DNA from 3 places in the Streptomyces clavifer genome. Region 2 is predicted to be linked to each of the others. Evidence: riboswitches for the same ligand, from Rfam matches in the RefSeq annotation. Region 2 holds a riboswitch; each other region holds the start of a gene.
What was found. Region 2 has a riboswitch for cobalamin ahead of OG927_RS07175 (cobalamin biosynthesis protein). Riboswitches for the same ligand answer to the same signal wherever they lie in the genome.
Positions count from the first base shown of each region.

Region 1 (6,744 bases), on a different replicon from region 2:
CAGATCCACACCCACATGTGCTATGCCGAGTTCGGTGACATCGTCCAGGCCATCGACGACCTCGACGCCGACGTCATCAGCCTGGAGGCTGCCCGCTCCCACATGCAGGTCGCCCGGGAACTGGCGGAGCACGGATACCCGCGCGAGGCGGGGCCCGGCGTGTACGACATCCACTCCCCCCGGGTGCCGAGCACCGAGGAAGCGGCCGCCCTGCTCCGTAAGGGGCTGAAGGCCATCCCGGCGGAGCGGCTGTGGGTCAACCCGGACTGCGGTCTCAAGACCCGCGGTTGGTCCGAGACCAAGGCGTCCCTGGAGAACCTCGTGGCAGCGGCCCGCACGGTCCGAGGCGAACTGCCCACCTCCTGATCGGAGGGCTCCGAAGGCCGGGGCGCCCGCAGGCGCCCCGGCAACGGCGCAGCACGCAGTGCACAGCCGCAGCGATATCTGCGGTCTGCTGAAGGCCAGGACGCCTCATGGGAGGAATACCACCGGATGAGTACCGAGCTCCGGCAGCTTCAGGTCATCGGCATCGGAGCCGGTGACCCCGACCATCTGACGTTGGCCGCCGTCAAGGCCATGCGCAGAGCGGATGCCTTCTTCGTTCTAGGCAAGGGCTCGCATGCTAAGGCCAGTCGACCGAATGCCACCAGGGCGTGCGTACCCAGGCGGGCTGCGGTCGCCTCCATCATGGCGGATAGCCTGGTTCAGGCCGCGAAACAGCAGTCCCCGCACTGCGAGCCTGTCGGAGTGCGGTAGTAGAGGCAGCAGCTACGACGGCGGAAGGTCAGGCCAGGCCCGGTCAGGTGCCCTGTTCCGGCCAGCCGACCCCTGCTGAGCAGCTCCGGCACGAGTGCGCTGAGCGGACCACGCAGGTGTGGATGGGCAGCCAGCAGCACGCCGGCAGAACCGGCCAACGCGGACGCTGCGTTACCGTCGAGGAGGCGTGGAGCGACCTTGACCCGCAGGCCGGCGCGAAGAGCGTCCAGGTGGTGCATCACCTGGGCGTACAGAGTTCCGGTCATGTCCGGGAGCGGGTCGACGTGCCAGCCGGCGGGCTCGGGCAGCCTGAGCTGCGAGCTGTCGTCAGCGCGCTGCAATGCGCCGAAGTCTGGGACGACTCCGCCCAGGAGCGCACAGGCCAGGGCCGGCGACCAGAGACGGGCAGCGTGTCCGAGGTGAGCGATGGAGACTCCGACGCGCAACTCGTCGGTGCGGTATCGGGTGGCGACGGCGGTGGACAGGTCGGTGAAGCCGCGGCTGTAGAAGTGGTCCACGGGACGCCAGCCTTCGTCGCCGCCTCCGACGCGCAGGGCGAAGAAGCCGCCGATGGATGCCGCATCGTCCAGAGCCGCTGCCACAACGGCCGCGGGTGCGCGAACGGGTTCGCTCACGGGGATTGCCTCCTTGGGAGAAAGGGCACCCTGCAGGGGCGGCCTGGACGAAGCAATATCGATGCGAGCGACATCTCAGGCGCTCGTGCGGCGCCTCGGCGGCAGGCAGGCGTACAGATCGAGAATCTCCGGTCGCGGAGCTACACCAGGACCACCGGCACGTACCCAGGCCGCTATGTCTTCGGTCGCTCGGGGATCATTCACCAGCCCCAGCCATACCGGCCGGGCACCGGCTGCCCGGCCGACAGCGGAGGGCTGCACCACGACGACATTGGCCTGGTCGCACACGTCGAGGCAGGCGGAGACACGTACAGGGGCCTCGGCACGCAGACGCGCCGTCTGCGCTGCGTGATCGATTCCGCTCACCTTGGCGGTGCCGCAGCAACAGTCCCGGCAGACGACGATCCGGCACGGAACCGGCTCGGCCGCCTTTCCTGCCACAGCGGAGTGGTCCGAGGTTCCTTCGTCCGGCTTTTCAGGCACGCTGAACCGCTCTCTCCCCGGGGAGCTCCGCCCCGGCGTTCGTGGAGGAGGCGACCGCGTGAGTCTCCTGGCTCTCGGGTCAGTGCTCGTCCCGTCCTTCCCACCCACGTGGGCAGTGGAATTGCCGGGATCCGCTCGCCGATCACAGTGGCGGGACCGCGCCGGAATCTCACCGGCTTCCTCGGACCGCCGTCGCCCTGTCACGGGCCATCATCGCATCCGACGAACTCCCACCGCGGCCGCCGGGAGCACCGGTCAGCTGACAGGTCGTTCGTCCGGTCGCCGCTGTCCGAGGGTGGGCGCCCTCTCCGGGATCCGCGGTCCACCGCTCCCCTCACTCGCCCTCCGGGGCATGCGGGGCGGTCGAGGGCGCCTCGGCCGGTCGCTCCCGCCCTCCATCGTGACCCGAAGCCACCACGGCGACCAGCCCGAGGACGACGGCCGCTGCAGCCACGCGTCCCGCGGCCCGGAGCGCCCAGCCCGGCATGGACGCTCTGCCCGACCGCCACCCTGAGGGGCTGAGCCGTTCCGCCCGCCGGGCCGGCCGTGTCAACCGCACCACCAGCAGGACGGCGACCGGCAGTTGCAGCAGCCACAGCACCGTACGCGGCCACTCGCCGTACCAGACGTTCGTGCCGTACAACAGCGTGTGCCACACGCTGAGCACATACACGACGATCACGAAACGGTGCAGCCGACGCCAGGTGTTGGCGCCGATGCGATGCCTGACGTAAAAGAGCAGGCCGAGCGGGATCGCGAGGTACAGGGCTCCCTGCCCGATCGGAATGGCGATCCGGCCGGTTCCCGAGTCGTACCAGCCAGGCACGAACGAGTCCGCGAAGCCCACCCACAGGCGCTCCGCCCACCCCAGTGCGGCCTCGTACCGGACGAGTTCAGCCGCGAACATCAGCGCATGCGCGAACATCAACGCCATCGTGGTCAGACTCGTGGTGCGGTGCCAGCGCTCCAATGCCTGGGGGGATCCGGGCAGCCAGGCAGGGCGCTGCCCGGACAAGAGCAGTCCGAGCATGACCGTGCCCCATGCCCACAACAACGCCGACCAGCCGAACGCCTGGCTCAGCAGGTACATCCAGTACGTTCCGGCATCGGCCATGAACGGCATGACCGCCACCGTCGCGGAGTCACCCGACTCCACACGCACGTACAGGAGAACGAACACCGCCGCCGTGACGGCGAACGCGACACCCGCCTCGGGCAGCACGGCCCACAGGTCGGCGCGCAGGGTGACACGGCCTGCGGCACGCCGGTCGCGGGCGGGCGGTTCAGGCGTCCCTTCGTCATCCGGCGTCGTCTCTGACAGCATCCCTGGGCCCCTCAGGCACCGGCCGCCGAAGGGCGGTGCGCATGTGTCGTAGGAGAGATCAGTGTCGCTTGAGACGCCGGAGGCAGCGAGGCTCATTCCGGCCAGAACACCGAGGCGGCCCTTGGCCTCATCCCTGCCCGGTGGGCGTTCCGTCCTTGCGGACTTCCGGCAGGAGAAGAGCGGAGAAGGACGCCACCGCAGTCTCCTCGATCGCTCCGTCCTCAGACGTCCCTCAGCGCTGTCCAGTAACCCACCGCATCTGGACAACCCTCCGTGTGCCTCTGTCGCGACGCCGCGAGCGCACCTACTGTGGGCTCCGCAGTCGGTTCGCGGCGCATAGCCATCCGGATGTCCGGTGTCGCGACGCAAGAGGGAACCCGGTGAGAGTCCGGGACTGTCCCGCAACGGTGAGTGGGAGGAAGAGCCGTCGCACCACCGGATCCGTGGAGATCCGGCAGAGGCGACGGCTGCTACGTGCCCCGGTTTCCGGTAGGTGCGCCCACGAGTCCGGAGACCTGCCACTGCGCCCGTGCTTGCACGGGCTGTGCTCGGTGACCTCGAGGACTGGGTTGGCGGTACGGACGGTTGCACGGCACAGCATTGCCGCGTCTCCTCCCCGGTCGGTGTTGATGGCTCGTGACCAGGAGGAGAGCGATGTGACGACCGTGCGTATGACCTGTCACCCCCGCCATGGGACCGATCGTTCACCGCCGGTGTATCCGGGGGGAGCAGCGCTGCCCCACGCCGGGGAACCCCGCGAGAAGCACAGTCCGGCGCGCCCCACCGTGTCGGGCGTCTGCCACGGCACCTTGGGTGAGTTGTACCAGGGCCCTCTTCGCGCGGCCGCCGCACCGGACATAGCTTTGGTGTCCTTTCCCGTGGACCGCCACTCCTGGGTCCACTTCACACCGGGCACCGACCCACCGGACCCATCGGTGCTCGCGGTCAAGTCCGCTACGGCGGCCCGCCTCTTCCTGGACCACTACGGGCTCACGCTGCCGACCGGCCTCTGGAGCACCCACTCCGACCTCCGGGTGGGTGTGGGGATGGCGAGCTCGACCGCCGACATCGTCGCCACGCTGCGTTGCCTGTTCCAGCTCTTCGCCCTTCCCTACGACCAGCAGGTGGTCCTCGCCGTCCTTGCGGAGATCGAGCGGGCCGACAGCGTGTTCCTCGATGAGTTCGCCCTCCACCTCAGTGGCCGGCACCGGGTGGTCCGGCGCCTGGGCACGGGCTTCGGCTTCCACACCGCGTTCGTCACCGAACCCGGAACGGTGGACACCGAGGCCGTCTCCGCCTCGCTTCTGGAGCACTACCGAAGGCGCGGAGAAGAGTACGAACGCTGCCTGACCGCCCTCCTGAAGGGCTTCGACTCCTCCGACCCGGCAGCCGTGGCCCGCGCGGCGACGGTCAGCGCCACGCTGTCCCAGGAGGTGCTTCCCAAGGCCACCTTCCACAGCATGCTCACCCACCGCGAACGGTTCGGCGCGGACGGGATCTTCGTCGCCCATACCGGCTGCCTGATCGGTTACCTCTTCCCGCGCCGCCTCGGTGCGCACCGCAAGTCGGAACTCTCCGCCTTCTTCCATTCGCTCGGCTACCAGTGCTCATTCGTCCAAGGAGGTTACGGATGATCCACCCCCACATCGCCGACGCCCTCAGGATGCCCGACCTCGTCCGGCTCACCGACCGTGTGATTCTGATCCGCTTCGAGTCGATGAAGATCTACTCGGCCCTGGCGGCCGTCCGGCATCTCCTCGGCCGAGGCACCATCCGCACCGGCCAGACCCTGATCGACAGCTCCAGCGGTATCTATGCCTACGCCCTCGCGCTGGCCTGCCACCGTTACGGCCTGAGGTGCCGCATCGTCGCCTCCACCACCGTGGACGTCACCACGCTCGCCCAGTTGGAGATCCTCGGCGCGGTGGTGGAGCAGGTCAGGCCTTCGGAAGACCTGAAACTCGACCAGGAACTACGCGTACGCCGGGTGAAGGAGATCCTCGCGGACCGTCCCGACCACCACTGGATGCGCCAGTACCACGACGACATCCACTATCTCGGGTACCACGACGTCGCCGACCTCATAGCGGCAGCAGTTCCCGGCCGGCCGCTGACCGTTGTCGGCGGCGTGGGATCCGGCGCATCGACCGGCGGGGTCGTGGAACACCTGCGAAGGGACGACCCCACGGTGCGTCTTGTGGGAGTACAGCCGTTCGGCAGCGTCACGTTCGGCAGCCAGGACCACCACGACCCGGAGGCCATCATCGCCGGGATCGGGTCGTCGATCGTCTTCGACAACGTGCACCACCACCTCTACGACGCGGTGCACTGGATGGACTTCACCCACGCGATGTCCGGTGCCGTCGCCCTCCTGCGTGACCACGCGGTCTTCGCCGGACTGTCCACCGGAGCCGGATACCTGGCAGCCTCCCACGAGGCACGCCTCCACCCCGACCGCCTGCACCTGGTGATCGGCGCCGACACGGGTCACCGCTACGTGGAGCGGGTGTTCGCCCGGCACAAGGAGGCACTCGACCTCCCGGCCCTCAAACCTGTCGAGGTGGTGGGGTCCGAGGAGATGACCATGCCCTGGTCCACCATGGCCTGGCAGCGCACCCCCGACCCCGCACACAGGAAGGAGCGGGCCGCGTGAGTGTGGTCTGCCTGGAGTCGCTCACCTTCGGACTCCGACACCTGGTACTCGCCGCCGACGCGCTCGGCGAGCGGCTGATGCTTCTGACACGCGATCCCTCGTACTACGCGTACGAGCTCGAGCGACTCCCCGCCGACGCCCTGGACGTCGTCACGACCGACACCTTCGACACGGACGGAGTGACGGGCCTGCTGCGAGGGACACCCGGCCTGCGCGGCCTGATCAGTTCCACCGACACCTGGACACTGATCGGCGCGGAGCTCACGGACCGTCTGGGGCTGCCCGGACTCGATCCGGCTGTCCTGCGGCTGGCCCGGGACAAGGCCGCGGTACGCAACCGCCTGTACGAGGCGCGGCTCACTCGCGGGCGGGCGGTGGAGTCGGAGGGCTCACTGCCGGAGCTGCGGGAGGCGCTGCTGAAGGAAGCCGGCCTACCTGCCGTCGTCAAGGACACCGCCGGCACCGGGAGCCAGAACGTCTGGTTGGTGCGGGACGAACCCGAACTGGACGCCGCGCTGGCAGAGGCAGCGGGGCGGTCACTCATGGGACGGCTGTTCGCCGAACCGTACTTCGGCGGGCCGGTGTACAGCGCCGAGACACTCTCCTGGCAGGGGCAGACCCGGCTGCTCGGCATCTCCAGCCGCCTGATGTCACCGGAGCCACGATTCCGGGAGGAGATCACCGCGTTTCCCGTGGGCTTCCCTGAGGAACAGCGCGTCTCCCTGGAGAGGTGGCTGGGGGACGTACTGACCACTGTCGGGTACACCGACCGCTTCGCACACGTGGAGTTCGTGCTGACCACCACGGGCCCGGAGGTGGTCGAGGTCAATCCCCGTATCGGCGGTGCTCTGGTCGGCGAGGGGATGTGCCGGTCCCTCGGATACAACGTGTAC
Region 1 covers NZ_CP107794.1:304,904-311,647, reverse strand. The annotation lists gene metE (5-methyltetrahydropteroyltriglutamate--homocysteine S-methyltransferase) at 1-366, shown strand, start outside; partial or broken gene OG927_RS35125 (SAM-dependent methyltransferase) at 493-630, shown strand; gene OG927_RS35120 ((2Fe-2S)-binding protein) at 705-1,391, opposite strand; gene OG927_RS35115 ((2Fe-2S) ferredoxin domain-containing protein) at 1,467-1,832, opposite strand; cobalamin riboswitch at 1,935-2,057, opposite strand; gene OG927_RS35110 (ferric reductase-like transmembrane domain-containing protein) at 2,209-3,198, opposite strand; cobalamin riboswitch at 3,535-3,735, shown strand; gene OG927_RS35105 (GHMP family kinase ATP-binding protein) at 4,077-4,832, shown strand; gene OG927_RS35100 (cysteine synthase family protein) at 4,829-5,851, shown strand; gene OG927_RS35095 (ATP-grasp domain-containing protein) at 5,848-6,744, shown strand, end outside.
Region 1: another riboswitch for cobalamin. It lies ahead of OG927_RS35105 (GHMP family kinase ATP-binding protein); the one in region 2 lies ahead of OG927_RS07175 (cobalamin biosynthesis protein).

Region 2 (6,744 bases):
ATGACGTTCTCCGCCCCGTAGCGCACGGCGTAGCGGATGGCCGCGTCGAGGTCGCGCCATTCGGACTCGCCGAGGTGGCTGAGCCCGTCCGGGGAGCGGGGAGCCCCTTCGTCACCGCGGTAGGCCAGGTCGAGCACGGGGAACTGCTGGTCGTGCAGGAATCCCAGCACGTTCAGGGGGTGTTCCCGGGTGGTGCCGAGGCCGTGCACGGTGATCACCCAGGTGTCGCGGGCACCGGGCACGAACCAGGCGGGCAGGAAGCCCAGCTCGCCCGGGATCTCGACCTCCTTGTGGGCCAGGCCGAGGGCGCCGAGCGGGTCTCCGGTGTGGAGCTCCGGAGTCATGCGGACCTTGGCCCCCCGCTGCAGGCTGCCGCGGTTCACGCGCTCCAGACTCCGCAGGACGGTGTCGGCGGAGCCCTCCGGCGCGGTACCGGTGACCGGGCCGACGACGGCGTGGACGCCGCGGCCGGCCAGCCCGTACGTGCCGGGGCGCAGCGCGGCGAAGGAGCGGGTCAGGGCGATCTGCCCGGCCCCCGCGGCGTGCACGGTGAGTCTGCGGTCCCCGGGCAGGGGGCGGGGCGACGGGGCCCCGAGGGCGGCGTCGCTGGCGTACCGGCCGGCCGCGACCGCTGCCGCTCCGGCGCCGAGGATCGTGGTGACGGCTGCTGCCGTCGCTGTTGCCGGGCGCACGGCTCCAGTGTCCTGGGCGGGGGCCCCGACTGCCAGCGGGGCGGGGCCGTCCGGTGCGGGCCCGGTGTCAGCCGGGCTGGCCGTAGTCCTCCAGGGCGTCCTGGACGTCGCGCAGCTGGGCCGGGGTGAGCAGCGACGGACTGTGGCCCGGCACGGAGCTCGCGGTGAGCCAGAGTCTGCACATCCATTCGAGCTGGGCGGTGCGGTCGTAGGCCTCGTCGAGGGTGTCCCCGTAGGTGACGGTCCCGTGGTTCCGCAGGAGGCAGCCGGTTCGGTCGCGCAGGGCGGCGAGCATGTGGCCGGCGAGCTCCGGCGTCCCGTAGCGCGCGTAGGGGGCGGTGCGGACCGGCCCCCCGAGCATGGCGGCGGCGTAGTGCACCAGCGGCACCTCGGAGACGAGCGTGGAGACCGCCGTGGCGTGCACCGCGTGCGTGTGGACGACCGCCGCGGCGCGGGTGCTGCCGTAGACGGCCAGGTGGAGGGGGAGTTCGCTGGTCGGGACGAGTTCACCGAGCACCTGGCGCCCTTCGAGGTCGACGCCGACCGCGTCCCCCGGGCCCAGCCGGTCGTAGGGCACCCCGCTGGGGGTGACCAGGACGGTCCCGCCGACCCGTGCCGACACGTTGCCCGACGTGCCGACGACCAGCCCTTCCGCGGCCGTCCTGCGGGCCGTCGCGACGACCCCGTCCCACGCGTGTGCGATCGCGTCCCGATCCTGGCGGCTCATGCGGAGATCCTAGGCCGACCGGGTCGTTCCGGCCGGGGGCACCGTGGGACGTGACCGAAGTCTCTTCAATGGTGCAAATGCGACAGTTCCCGCGGGTGCCGGGGCCGACCGCAGGCCAGTACCCACAGCGCCGCGACGGGTTCCGGCAACCCCTCGCGCACACAAGCGGAATGCCCGTACGCGCTTGGAGTCACCACAACGCCCTGCCCAGTTCATCTTCCGTTCACCCAGGTTGCTTACGTTCCTACAGCCACTGACGTCGAACGATTGCCTGGGTAAATGGAACACATCACGCTGCTGCTTGCGATTGTGGTCGTGACAGCTCTCGTGTTCGATTTCACGAACGGTTTCCACGACACCGCCAACGCGATGGCCACCACCATCTCGACCGGCGCTCTCAAGCCAAAGACAGCGGTGGCCATGTCCGCCGTTCTCAACCTCGTCGGCGCGTTCCTGTCGGTGGAGGTCGCCAAGACGATCTCCGGCGGGATCATCAATGAGAACGGCCTCAGAACCGAGGTCATCTTCGCGGCGCTCGTCGGCGCCATCCTGTGGAATCTCCTGACCTGGCTGGTGGGCCTGCCCTCCAGCTCGTCCCACGCACTCTTCGGCGGCCTCATCGGCGCCGCGGTGATGTCGGCCGGCTGGTCCTCGATCAACGGCGGCACCGTCGTCACCAAGGTGCTGCTGCCCGCGATCGCCGCCCCCCTCGTCGCCGGTCTGGCCGCTCTGCTGGCCACGAAGCTGACGTACCGCATCAACCGGAAGATCACCGACGAGGCGCAGCTGAAGTCGACCGCCAAGGGGTACCGGGCGGGCCAGATCGCCTCGGCCGGTCTCGTCTCCCTCGCCCACGGCACCAACGACGCGCAGAAGACGATGGGCATCATCACCCTGGCCCTGGTCACCGGCGGCGTCCTCGCCCCCGGTTCCAACCCGCCGGTCTGGGTCATCGCCTCCGCCGGTATCGCCATCGCGCTGGGCACGTACCTCGGCGGCTGGCGCATCATCCGCACCATGGGCAGCGGCCTCACCGACCTCAGGCCGCCGCAGGGCTTCGCCGCCCAGACCAGTGCGGCCACGGTCATCCTGGCCTCCTCGCACCTCGGCTTCTCCCTCTCCACCACCCAGTCCTGCTCCGGTGCGGTGATGGGTGCGGGCCTCGGGCGCAAGGGCGGCGTGGTCCGCTGGTCCACGGCCACCCGCATGTTCGTCGCGTGGGGTCTGACCCTGCCGGCCGCCGGTCTGATCGGCGCGGGCTCGGAGTTCCTCACCAAGCAGGGACCCTGGGGCGTCGGCGTGGTCGCCGTGCTCCTCGTGGCGGGCTCCGCCGCCATCTGGTTGCTGTCGCGCCGCAAGCCGGTTGACCACACCAACGTCAACGCGCCGGACGACGAGCCCGCGGGCGTCGTCACCACCGCCATGGCGGCCGTCAGCCCTCCGCCCATCGGCTCCGCCGTCCCGGACCTCAAGACCACCATCCCGGCCCCGGCCCCCACGGCCGGGACCCCGGGCGACCCGGCCCGACCGGCCACGGTGTAAGGACAGATCCGTATGAACATCGACTGGGCAGCTCTCGCCTCCGTCTTCGGCGTCAGCCTCGTGGTCACCATCGCACTGGTCGGCCTCTTCACCCTCGGCATCATCGGCCTCGCCAAGCAGGTGCCGACGGCGCAGGGCGGCGGTCCCTCCGTGCTTGCACGCTCCGGCGCATACGCCTGCTTCGGGCTCTGCGCGGCGGCGGTGGCGTACGGGATCTATCTGATCGTCGTCTGACGGCAGCCACGCACATCGGGCCGGACACACAGCCGTGTGTCCGGCCCGATGTGCGTCTGCGCACACTGAAGCCTCGCAGGTCAACGGCAGGTTGACGGGCGTTCGCGGTGCGTGGTGGACTGCCGGAGCCATTTACGGCGACAGGAGAGGAAGCCGGTGCGAATCCGGCGCGGTCCCGCCACTGTCACCGGGGAGCAGCCCCTCAGGAAGTCACGGTCCGCCACCGCGGACCGGAAGCCCGGGGGAACTGCGGATCCGGAAGCCAGGAGACTCTCGTCGCCGTCACGTCGAACCAGGGCGCGGACCCTGAGTGAGGACATCTGCCATGCCTGGCTGCCGTACGTCGGTCCCTGTGCCACCCGTGACGAAGGTCCCTCGAGGCGCGACGGCCGGCTGACCCGTGCGAGCCGACCGCATCTTCGCGTACGGCGCCGCCGCCGGTCTGATCGGTGACCTGCTGCTCGGCGATCCCCGGCGGGGGCATCCCGTCGCCGCCTTCGGGCGGGCCGCGGCAGGCGTCGAGAGCCGGCTGTGGCGCGATGACCGGGGCCGGGGCGCCCTGCACGCGCTGGTCTGCGCCGGAGGCGCCGCGGGCGCCGCCGCCCTGGCCGCCCACGCCGTACGGAACCGGCCCGCCGCCGCCGTGGCCCTGACGGCCGCCGCCACCTGGTCCGTCGTCGGCGGAACGTCCCTGGGCCGCGAGGCCCGTGCCATCGGCGGGGCACTCGCCGCCGGGGACATCGAGGTGGCCCGGGAGCGGCTGCCGCACCTGTGCGGCCGGGACCCGCACTCCCTGGACGGCCGGCAGATCGCCCGTGCGGTGGTGGAGTCCGTCGCCGAGAACACGTCCGACGCCGTCGTGGGGGCTCTGGTGTGGGGTGCGCTGGGCGGCGTGCCCGGCCTGGTCGGATTCCGGGCCGTCAACACCCTGGACGCCATGGTCGGCCACAGGTCACCGCGCCACCTGCGCTACGGCTGGGCTTCGGCCCGCCTCGACGACGCCGCGGGCTGGCCCGGCGCGCGCCTCACGGCCGTGCTCGCGGTGGCCGCCGGCGGGCGCCCGCGCGAGGCCCTGCGGGCCTGGCGGGCCGACGCGGGCAGACATCCGAGCCCCAACGCCGGACCGGTGGAGGCCTCGTTCGCGGGAGCGCTCGGCGTACGGCTCGGCGGGACCCTCGCATACGGCGGACGGGTCGAGCACCGGCCCGTGCTCAACGGGGCGGCCGGCAGGGACGTGCGCGTCACGGACATCGAACGCGCGGTGCGGCTGTCGCGCCGCGTGAGTGTGCTGGCCCTCGGCGTGTGTGTGGCCGGGCGGCTGGCCGTGGGACGAAGGGGCCGGGCATGAGCAGGGGACCGGGCGGCGGGCTGCTGGTCGCGGGGACGACCTCGGACGCGGGCAAGAGCGTCGTCACGGCGGGGATCTGCCGGTGGCTGGTGCGCCGGGGGGTGAAGGTCGCGCCCTTCAAGGCGCAGAACATGTCACTGAACTCCTTCGTCACCCGCGAGGGCGCCGAGATCGGCCGCGCCCAGGCGATGCAGGCACAGGCCGCCCGGGTGGAGCCGACCGCGCTGATGAATCCGGTGCTGCTCAAGCCCGGGGGCGACCGTTCCAGTCAGGTGGTCCTGATGGGCAGGCCGGTCGGCGAGATGAGCGCGCGCGGCTATCACGGGGGCCGGCAGGAAGCGCTGTTCGGCACGGTCGTGGACTGCCTGGAGCAGCTCCGGGACACCTACGACGCCGTGATCTGCGAGGGGGCGGGCAGTCCGGCCGAGATCAATCTGCGGCGCACGGACATCGTGAACATGGGCGTGGCGCGGGCCGCGCGCTTCCCGGTGCTGGTCGTCGGCGACATCGACCGGGGCGGTGTGTTCGCCTCCTTCTTCGGTACGACGGCCCTGCTGGCCGCCGAGGACCAGGCGCTGGTCGCGGGGTACCTCGTGAACAAGTTCCGGGGCGACGTGTCGCTGCTGGAGCCCGGTCTGGACATGCTGCACGGGCTCACGGGGCGTCGGACGTACGGGGTGCTGCCGTTCGCCCACGGCCTGGGCATCGACGAGGAGGACGGGCTGCGGGTGTCGATGCGGGGCGCCGTACGGGAGTCCGTCGTCGCCCCGCCGTACGGCCGGGACGTCCTGCGGGTCGCGGTGTGCGCCGTGCCGCTGATGTCGAACTTCACCGACGTGGACGCGCTGGCGGCCGAGCCGGGTGTGGTCGTGCGGTTCGTGGACCGGGCCGAGGAGCTGGTGGACGCCGACCTGGTCGTCGTGCCGGGTACCCGGGGCACGGTGAAGGCGCTTGCGTGGCTGCGCGAGCGGGGGCTGGCCGACGCCCTGCTGCGGCGGGCCGCCGAGGGGCGTCCGGTGCTGGGCATCTGCGGCGGTTTCCAGGTGCTGGGCGAGTCTGTCGAGGACGAGGTGGAGTCGCGCGCCGGTCTGGTCGACGGGCTCGGGCTGCTGCCGGTGCGGGTCCGCTTCGGCCGGGAGAAGGTGCTGGCCCGGCCGACGGGCCACGCCCTGGGGGAGCCGGTGGAGGGGTACGAGATCCATCACGGGGTCGCCGACGTGCGGGGCGGTGAGCCCTTCCTGGACGGGTGCCGGGTGGGCGCGGTGTGGGGGACGCACTGGCACGGGTCGCTGGAGAGCGACGCGTTCCGGCGGCGGTTCCTGGAGGAGGTGGCGCGGGCGGCGGGACGGCGGTTCGTCCCGGCCCCGGACACGAGCTTCGCCGCGCTGCGGGAGGAGCAGCTGGACCGGCTGGGGGATCTGATCGAGGAGCACGCCGACACGGACGCGTTGTGGCGGCTGATCGAGGCGGGCGCGCCGCGGGGGCTGCCGTTCGTGCCGCCGGGGGCCCCACGGGCGGCGGGACCGGTGGTGGGGGCGCCCCCTGCCCCGGGCCCCGGTCCCGGATCGCCGGACGGGCTCGGTTGCCCGCCCCGGGACGCGGGGCGGGACCCGGAAGGGCCGGACATCGCGGAACGGACGCCTGAGGTGACCGGAACAGTCGTGCACGTGACAGAGGAGGCACTGTGAGTACCCCGTATCCCTTCACCGCCATCGTCGGACAGGACGACCTACGGCTCGGGCTGCTGCTCAACGCCGTCAGTCCGGCCGTCGGCGGGGTGCTCGTCCGGGGTGAGAAGGGCACCGCCAAGTCAACCGCCGTACGGGCCCTCGCCGCGCTGATGCCGGAGGTCGCAGTGGTCTCCGGGTGCCGGTTCTCGTGCGATCCGGTGGTGCCCGATCCGGCGTGTCCCGACGGGCCCCACGAAGCCGCTGCCGGCGTGTCGCGGCCGGCACGGACCGTGGAGCTGCCGGTCGGCGCGTCCGAGGACCGCCTGGTGGGAGCGCTCGACATCGAGCGGGCCCTGTCCGAGGGCGTGAAGGCCTTCGAGCCGGGGCTCCTGGCCGACGCCCACCGCGGGATCCTGTACGTGGACGAGGTCAACCTGCTCCATGACCACTTGGTGGACCTGCTGCTGGACGCGGCGGCCATGGGTGCCTCGTACGTCGAGCGCGAAGGCGTCTCCGTACGGCACGCGGCAC
Region 2 covers NZ_CP107793.1:1,686,011-1,692,754, forward strand. The annotation lists gene OG927_RS07155 (alpha/beta hydrolase) at 1-692, opposite strand, end outside; gene OG927_RS07160 (class II aldolase/adducin family protein) at 760-1,419, opposite strand; gene OG927_RS07165 (inorganic phosphate transporter) at 1,699-2,961, shown strand; gene OG927_RS07170 (hypothetical protein) at 2,974-3,195, shown strand; cobalamin riboswitch at 3,342-3,468, shown strand; gene OG927_RS07175 (cobalamin biosynthesis protein) at 3,596-4,543, shown strand; gene OG927_RS07180 (cobyric acid synthase) at 4,540-6,231, shown strand; gene OG927_RS07185 (putative cobaltochelatase) at 6,228-6,744, shown strand, end outside.

Region 3 (6,744 bases), 2.2 Mb from region 2:
TCCGCCAGGTCGCCGGTGCGCTCCCCGGCCATCGTGGCCCGCTCCACGTACCGCGCCTCGGGCAGCCGCCCGGACGCCTCGAACGCGCGGCGCACGGCGGGGAACGTACGGCCCAGCTTCATCACCACCGCGGAGTCCGTGGCCGCCAGACGTGCCGTCAGCTCCTCCTCCGGCAGCGTGCCGGGCAGGATCGTCAGCACCTCCTCGCCCTCGACGAGCGGCGTGCCGAGCCGGGCGGCGGCGGCGCTGACCGACGTGACGCCGGGGACGACCTCGGTGGCGTAACGGTGCGCGAGCCGCTTGTGCATGTGCTGGTACGAGCCGTAGAAGAGCGGGTCGCCCTCGGCGAGCACGGCGACGGTGCGTCCGGCGTCGAGGTGCACGGCGAGCCGGGCCGCGGCCTCGGTGTAGAACTCGTCCAGTGCGCCCCGGTAGCCGCCGGGGTGGTCCGTGGTCTCCGTCGTGAGGGGGTAGACCAGTGCCTCTTCGATGTGGTCGGCGCGGATGTGCTGCGCCGCGATCGAGCGGGCGATGGAACGGCCGTGGCGGGCGGAGTGGTACGCGACGACATCGGCCTCGGCGATGATCTGTACGGCCCGCACGGTCATCAGGGCCGGGTCACCGGGGCCGAGCCCGACACCGTACAGCCGCCCGGTGCCTCCGGTGCTCTGCTGCTCGCTCACGCTCACTCCTCCTCGCTGGCGATCGCGTTGAGGGCGGCGGCCGCCAGGGCGCTGCCGCCGCGCCGGCCGCGCACGATCAGGTGCTCCAGGCCGGACGTGTGGACGGCCAGGGCCTCCTTGGACTCGGCGGCCCCGATGAAGCCGACCGGCACACCGATGACGGCGGCCGGGCGGGGAGCACCGTCCTCGATCATCTCCAGCAGGCGGAAGAGCGCGGTGGGTGCGTTGCCGACGGCGACGACGGCCCCCTCCATCCGGTCGCGCCACAGCTCCAGGGCGGCGGCGCTGCGGGTGGTGCCGAGCTTCGCGGCCAGCCCGGGGACGGCCGGGTCGGACAGGGTGCAGATCACGTCGTTGTCCGCGGGCAGGCGCTTGCGGGTGACACCGCTGGCGACCATGGCCACGTCGCACAGGATCGGCGCACCGGAGCGGAGCGCCGCGCGGGCGTCGGCCACGGCGTTCGGCGAGAAGGCGAGATCGCGTACGAGATCGACCATGCCGCAGGCGTGGATCATGCGGACGGCGACCTGGCTCACGTCGGCGGGCAGCCCGGCCAGATCCGCCTCCGCGCGGATGGTGGCGAAGGACTGGCGGTAGATCGCCGGTCCGTCCTTCTCGTACTGGTGCACAGTGCTGTCGCTTTCTTTCTTCAGGGGTGCTTCGGGTACTGGGTGGTCAGGCGGTACGGGCGTCGCGTGCCGCCGCCACGGCGGCGGCGAGCGCGGCCGGGTCGTCCCGGACGGTCGCCGCCGGGGTGGTCCGGTCCCCCCGCACATGGGAGATCCGGTGTCCTGCGGGGGTGGCGACCACGTCGATCCACTCCCCGTGCGGATGGCCGCACCGGCGTTCGCACCCGGACCAGTACACAGGGAGCCGTCCCGCCGGTCCGACGGCGGCCCCCGCCTGGGCCCGTACGTCGGCCAGTGACTTCGCGCAGCCGGGCTGCCCGATGCACGCCCCGACACCGGCCCACGCGGAGCCCGGGCCGACGATCAGCCCGGCCCCGGAGAGGGCGCCGAGCAGGCCGTCCACCCGCTCGGGGACGACGCGGGAGACGACGGCGCCGCGCCACGGGGTGAGCCTCAGCTCGCCGGAGCCCGACAGGAGCCGCCACTGCTCCCGGTCCAGCCGCCCCAGCGGTACGCCGACGGAGAGCGCGACCTCGTGGCCCCGGCCCCGCACGGGCCCGGGGGCCGGGGGGCGGGCGCCGGACGGGCGGGGGTGACGGTCCGGCGCGGCGGGGATCCCGGCGTCCCGCAGGCGTCGGACGACGGCGCCGGACAGGGCGGACGCCTCGTCGTCGGGCAGGTCCTTCACCCGCCAGGCCCCGGTCGGGCGGGCCGCGTCCAGGAACGCCCCGGCGGCGAGGAGGGCGGCACGCGGGCCGTCGTCGGCCGGCAGGCGGAGGACGGCGTCCGTGGGTCCGACGCGCAGCAACGCGGTCTCGCCGGTACGGGCCAGCAGGGCGAGGTCGGCGCCGAGGGCGTCGACGTCTCCGCGGCCGTCGTCGAGCGCGAAGAGGAACCGGCCGGAGAGGTCCGCGGCGCGGTCGCTGCCGCAGACGAGCCGGTCGAGCTCGGTCAGCCACGGCCCGACGTCCGCGGACCCGAGACCGTCGAGACCGGAGAGGGGGGAGGCGACGAAGTTGCGTACCCGCTCGTGGCGTTCGGAGGGAAGGAGTCCGGCCCCGCTCAGCAGCCGGGCCAGTTCCGGACCGCAGTCCGGGGCGAGGCCGCGCAGTTGGACGTTGCCGCGCGACGTGAGATGCAACTCACCGTCGCCCAGCCGCAGTGCGGCGTCCAGGAGCGTGTCCGCCCCGGCCGCGGTCAGCACCCCGCCGGGTATGCGGACCCGCGCCAGCGCACCGTCGTCCGCACGGTGCAGACGCAGTGTCCCGGGGCAGGCGTCACCACTGCTCCGGGCACACGCGTCGCCCGGAGACCGGGGCGAACTGGAGGATGCGGACATGGCGGCGAGCATACCCACCGTGACCGTGGCACAGCCCTGCGGTCACTGTGAGCTGCAGGACATCCCGGCGGGGCCGCGCCCCATCCCGGCCCAGCCGCGTCAGGGGCCCTGGTCACACCCGCCCACCTGCGGCCTACTATGCCTAGCGGCGGTCCGTTCGGTCCGCCATCGCCAGACGGCGACATGGGAGGAAGCCCGGTGAGATTCCGGCGCGGTCCCGCCACTGTGAGCCCGGTCCACGACCGGGCGAGTCAGGAACTCCTGCCGTCCGACACCGCCCGGGGCGTGGACACCCCGAGGAAGGCCTGACCCCGCATGATCCTGCTCCTGTCGACGTCCGACACCGACCTGCTGAGCGCCCGTGCCTCCGGTGGACCTGTCGGCTTCCGGTACGCCAACCCGTCCCGGCTCCCGCTCCAGGACCTTCCCGCGCTGCTGGACGGCACCGACCTCGTCGTCGTACGTCTCCTCGGCGGCGTACGCGCCTGGCAGGACGGGCTCGACCAGGTGCTGGCGACCGGCCGCCCCGTCGTCGTGCTGACCGGTGAACAGGCCCCGGACGCCCAGCTGATGGCCGCGTCCACCGTCCCGATCGGCATCGCCGCCGAGGCGCACGCCTACCTCGCGCACGGCGGCCCGGCCAACCTGGAACAGCTCGCCCGGTTCCTCTCCGACACGGTGCTGCTCACCGGCCACGGCTTCGAGCCGCCCGCCCCGGCCCCCGCGTGGGGCCCGCTGGAGCGGAAGACCCGTGAGGGCGTCACCGGGCCCACCATCGCGGTGCTCTACTACCGCGCCCACCACATGAGCGGGAACACCGACTTCGTGGAAGCGCTCTGCGCCGCCGTGGAGGACGCCGGGGCCCGCCCCCTCCCGCTGTACGTCGCCTCGCTCCGCACCCCCGAGCCCGAGCTCATCGACGAACTCCGGGCCGCCGACGCCATCGTGACCACCGTCCTCGCCGCCGGCGGCACCAAGCCCGCCACCGCCTCCGCGGGGGGCGACGACGAGTCCTGGGACGCCGGCGCCCTCACCGGCCTCGACGTGCCCGTCCTCCAGGCGCTCTGCCTCACCAGCCCCCGCGCCGCCTGGGAGGAGAACGACGAGGGCGTCTCCCCGCTGGACGCCGCCACCCAGATCGCGGTGCCGGAGTTCGACGGCCGCCTGATCACGGTGCCGTTCTCCTTCAAGGAGATCGACGAGGACGGCCTGCCCGCCTACGTCGCCGACACCGAGCGCGCGGCCCGGGTCGCCGGAATCGCCGTACGGCACGCCCGGCTCCGCCACATCCCGGCCGCCGAGAAGCGGATCGCGCTCGTCCTGTCCGCCTACCCGACGAAGCACTCCCGCATCGGCAACGCGGTCGGTCTCGACACCCCCGCCAGCGCCGTCGCCCTGCTGCGCAGGCTCCGGGCCGAGGGTTACGACTTCGGGCCCGAGGAGGAGATCCCCGGGCTGGTCTCCGGCGACGGCGACGAGCTGATCTACGCACTGATCGAGGCCGGCGGCCACGACCAGGAGTGGCTCACCGAGGAGCAGCTGGCCCGCAACCCGGTCCGCATCCCCGCCGCCGACTACCGCCGCTGGTTCGCCACACTGCCCGCCGAGCTCCGCGAGGCCGTCGAGCACCACTGGGGCCCGGCCCCCGGCGAGATGTTCCTCGACCGGTCCCGCAACCCCGAGGGCGACATCGTGCTCGCCGCCCTGCGCCGCGGCAATCTCCTGATCCTCATCCAGCCGCCGCGCGGTTTCGGTGAGAACCCGATCGCGATCTACCACGACCCGGACCTGCCGCCCTCGCACCACTACCTGGCCGCGTACCGCTGGATCGCCGCGTCCGCCGACGACAACGGCTTCGGCGCCGACGCGATGATCCACCTCGGCAAGCACGGCAACCTGGAGTGGCTGCCCGGCAAGAACGCCGGCCTGTCCGCCGCCTGCGGCCCCGACGCGGCGCTCGGCGACCTCCCCCTCGTCTACCCGTTCCTGGTGAACGACCCGGGAGAGGGCACCCAGGCCAAGCGCCGGGTGCACGCCACCCTGGTCGACCACCTCGTGCCGCCGATGGCCCGCGCCGACAGCTACGGCGACATCGCCCGACTGGAACAACTCCTGGACGAGCACGCCCAGATCGCCGCGATGGACCCGGCCAAGCTCCCGGCGGTCCGCGCCCAGATCTGGACGCTCATCCAGGCCGCCAAGCTCGACCACGACCTGGGTCTCGAAGGCCGGCCGGAGGACGAGGGCTTCGACGAGTTCATCATGCATCTCGACGGCTGGCTCTGTGAGATCAAGGACGTCCAGATCCGCGACGGCCTGCACGTCCTGGGCAGCGCCCCGGCCGGCAAGGACCGGGTCAACCTGGTCCTGGCCGTCCTGCGCGCCCGCCAGATCTGGGGCGGCACGGCCTCGCTGCCCGGACTGCGCGAGGCGCTCGGCCTCGACGAGTCCGCCGCGACCCGCACCGCTGCCGACGAGACCGAGGAGAAGGCCCGCGCACTCGTCCAGGCGATGGACGACGCGGACTGGGACCCGGCCGCCGTCGCCGGTGTGGCCGCCGGACACCCGCAGGCCGTCGCCGACATCCTCGACTTCGCCGCCCGCGAGGTCGTGCCCCGCCTCGCCGCGACCACGGACGAGCTGGACCACGCCGTCCACGCGCTGAACGGCGGATTCGTCCCCGCAGGACCGTCCGGCTCGCCGCTCCGCGGTCTGGTGAACGTCCTGCCGACCGGACGGAACTTCTACTCCGTCGATCCGAAGGCCGTCCCGTCCCGACTCGCCTGGGAGACCGGCCAGGCCCTCGCGGACTCGCTCCTGGAGCGCTACCGCGCCGACAACGGCGACTGGCCCACCTCGGTCGGCCTGTCCCTGTGGGGCACGAGCGCCATGCGCACCGCCGGCGACGACATCGCCGAGGCCTTCGCCCTGCTCGGCGTCCGCCCCGTCTGGGACGACGCCTCGCGCCGGGTCACGGGCCTGGAGGCGATCCCGTACGAGGAGCTGGGACGCCCCCGCATCGACGTCACGCTGCGCATCTCCGGGTTCTTCCGGGACGCCTTCCCGCACACGATCGGCCTCCTCGACGACGCCGTACGCCTGGCCGCCTCGCTCGACGAGCCCGCCGAGCGGAACTTCGTCCGGGCGCACACCCAGGCCGACCTGGCCGAACACGGCGACGAGCGGCGTGCCACCACCCGCATCTTCGGCTCCCGCCCGGGGACGTACGGTGCCGGGCTGCTCCAGCTCATCGACTCCCGCGACTGGCGCACCGACGCCGACCTCGCCGAGGTCTACACGGTGTGGGGCGGCTACGCCTACGGCCGTGAGCTGGACGGACGCCCGGCCCGGGACGAGATGGAGACCGCGTACAAGCGCATCGCGGTCGCCGCGAAGAACACCGACACCCGTGAGCACGACATCGCGGACTCGGACGACTACTTCCAGTACCACGGAGGCATGGTCGCGACCGTGCGCGCGCTGAAGGGCACCGCTCCCGAGGCGTACATCGGCGACTCGACCCGCCCCGAGACGGTCCGCACCCGCACGCTGGTCGAGGAGACGTCCCGGGTCTTCCGTGCCCGGGTGGTCAACCCGAAGTGGATCGAGGCGATGCGTCGCCACGGCTACAAGGGCGCCTTCGAGCTCGCCGCCACGGTCGACTACCTGTTCGGGTACGACGCGACGACCGGCGTGGTCGCGGACTGGATGTACGACAAGCTCACCGAGACGTACGTCCTCGACCCGACGAACCGCGCGTTCCTCCAGCAGGCCAACCCCTGGGCGCTGCACGGCATCGCGGAACGCCTCCTGGAGGCCGAGTCCCGCGGCATGTGGGCCGAGCCCGACCCGGCCGTGCTGGAGGCGCTGCGCAAGGTCTTCCTGGAGACGGAAGGCGATCTGGAGGGCGAGGACTGACCGGTCGCCCGGCCCTCCGGTAAGGGGTGGAACCGGGAGGTATTGCCGCCGCGACGTCCTGGGTCCAAGCTGGTGGAATGGGTGATCGGACCGGCCCCACGCTGTCGTCCGTCCAGCAGGCCCTTCGCCTGATGGAGGCCGCGGGGGCGCACGAGGACGGTGCTCCCGCGCCGCA
Region 3 covers NZ_CP107793.1:3,932,613-3,939,356, forward strand. The annotation lists gene cobJ (precorrin-3B C(17)-methyltransferase) at 1-689, opposite strand, end outside; gene OG927_RS16970 (precorrin-8X methylmutase) at 686-1,312, opposite strand; gene OG927_RS16975 (cobalamin biosynthesis protein CobG) at 1,359-2,663, opposite strand; cobalamin riboswitch at 2,793-2,934, shown strand; gene cobN (cobaltochelatase subunit CobN) at 2,967-6,569, shown strand; gene OG927_RS16985 (IclR family transcriptional regulator) at 6,647-6,744, shown strand, end outside.
Region 3: another riboswitch for cobalamin. It lies ahead of cobN (cobaltochelatase subunit CobN); the one in region 2 lies ahead of OG927_RS07175 (cobalamin biosynthesis protein).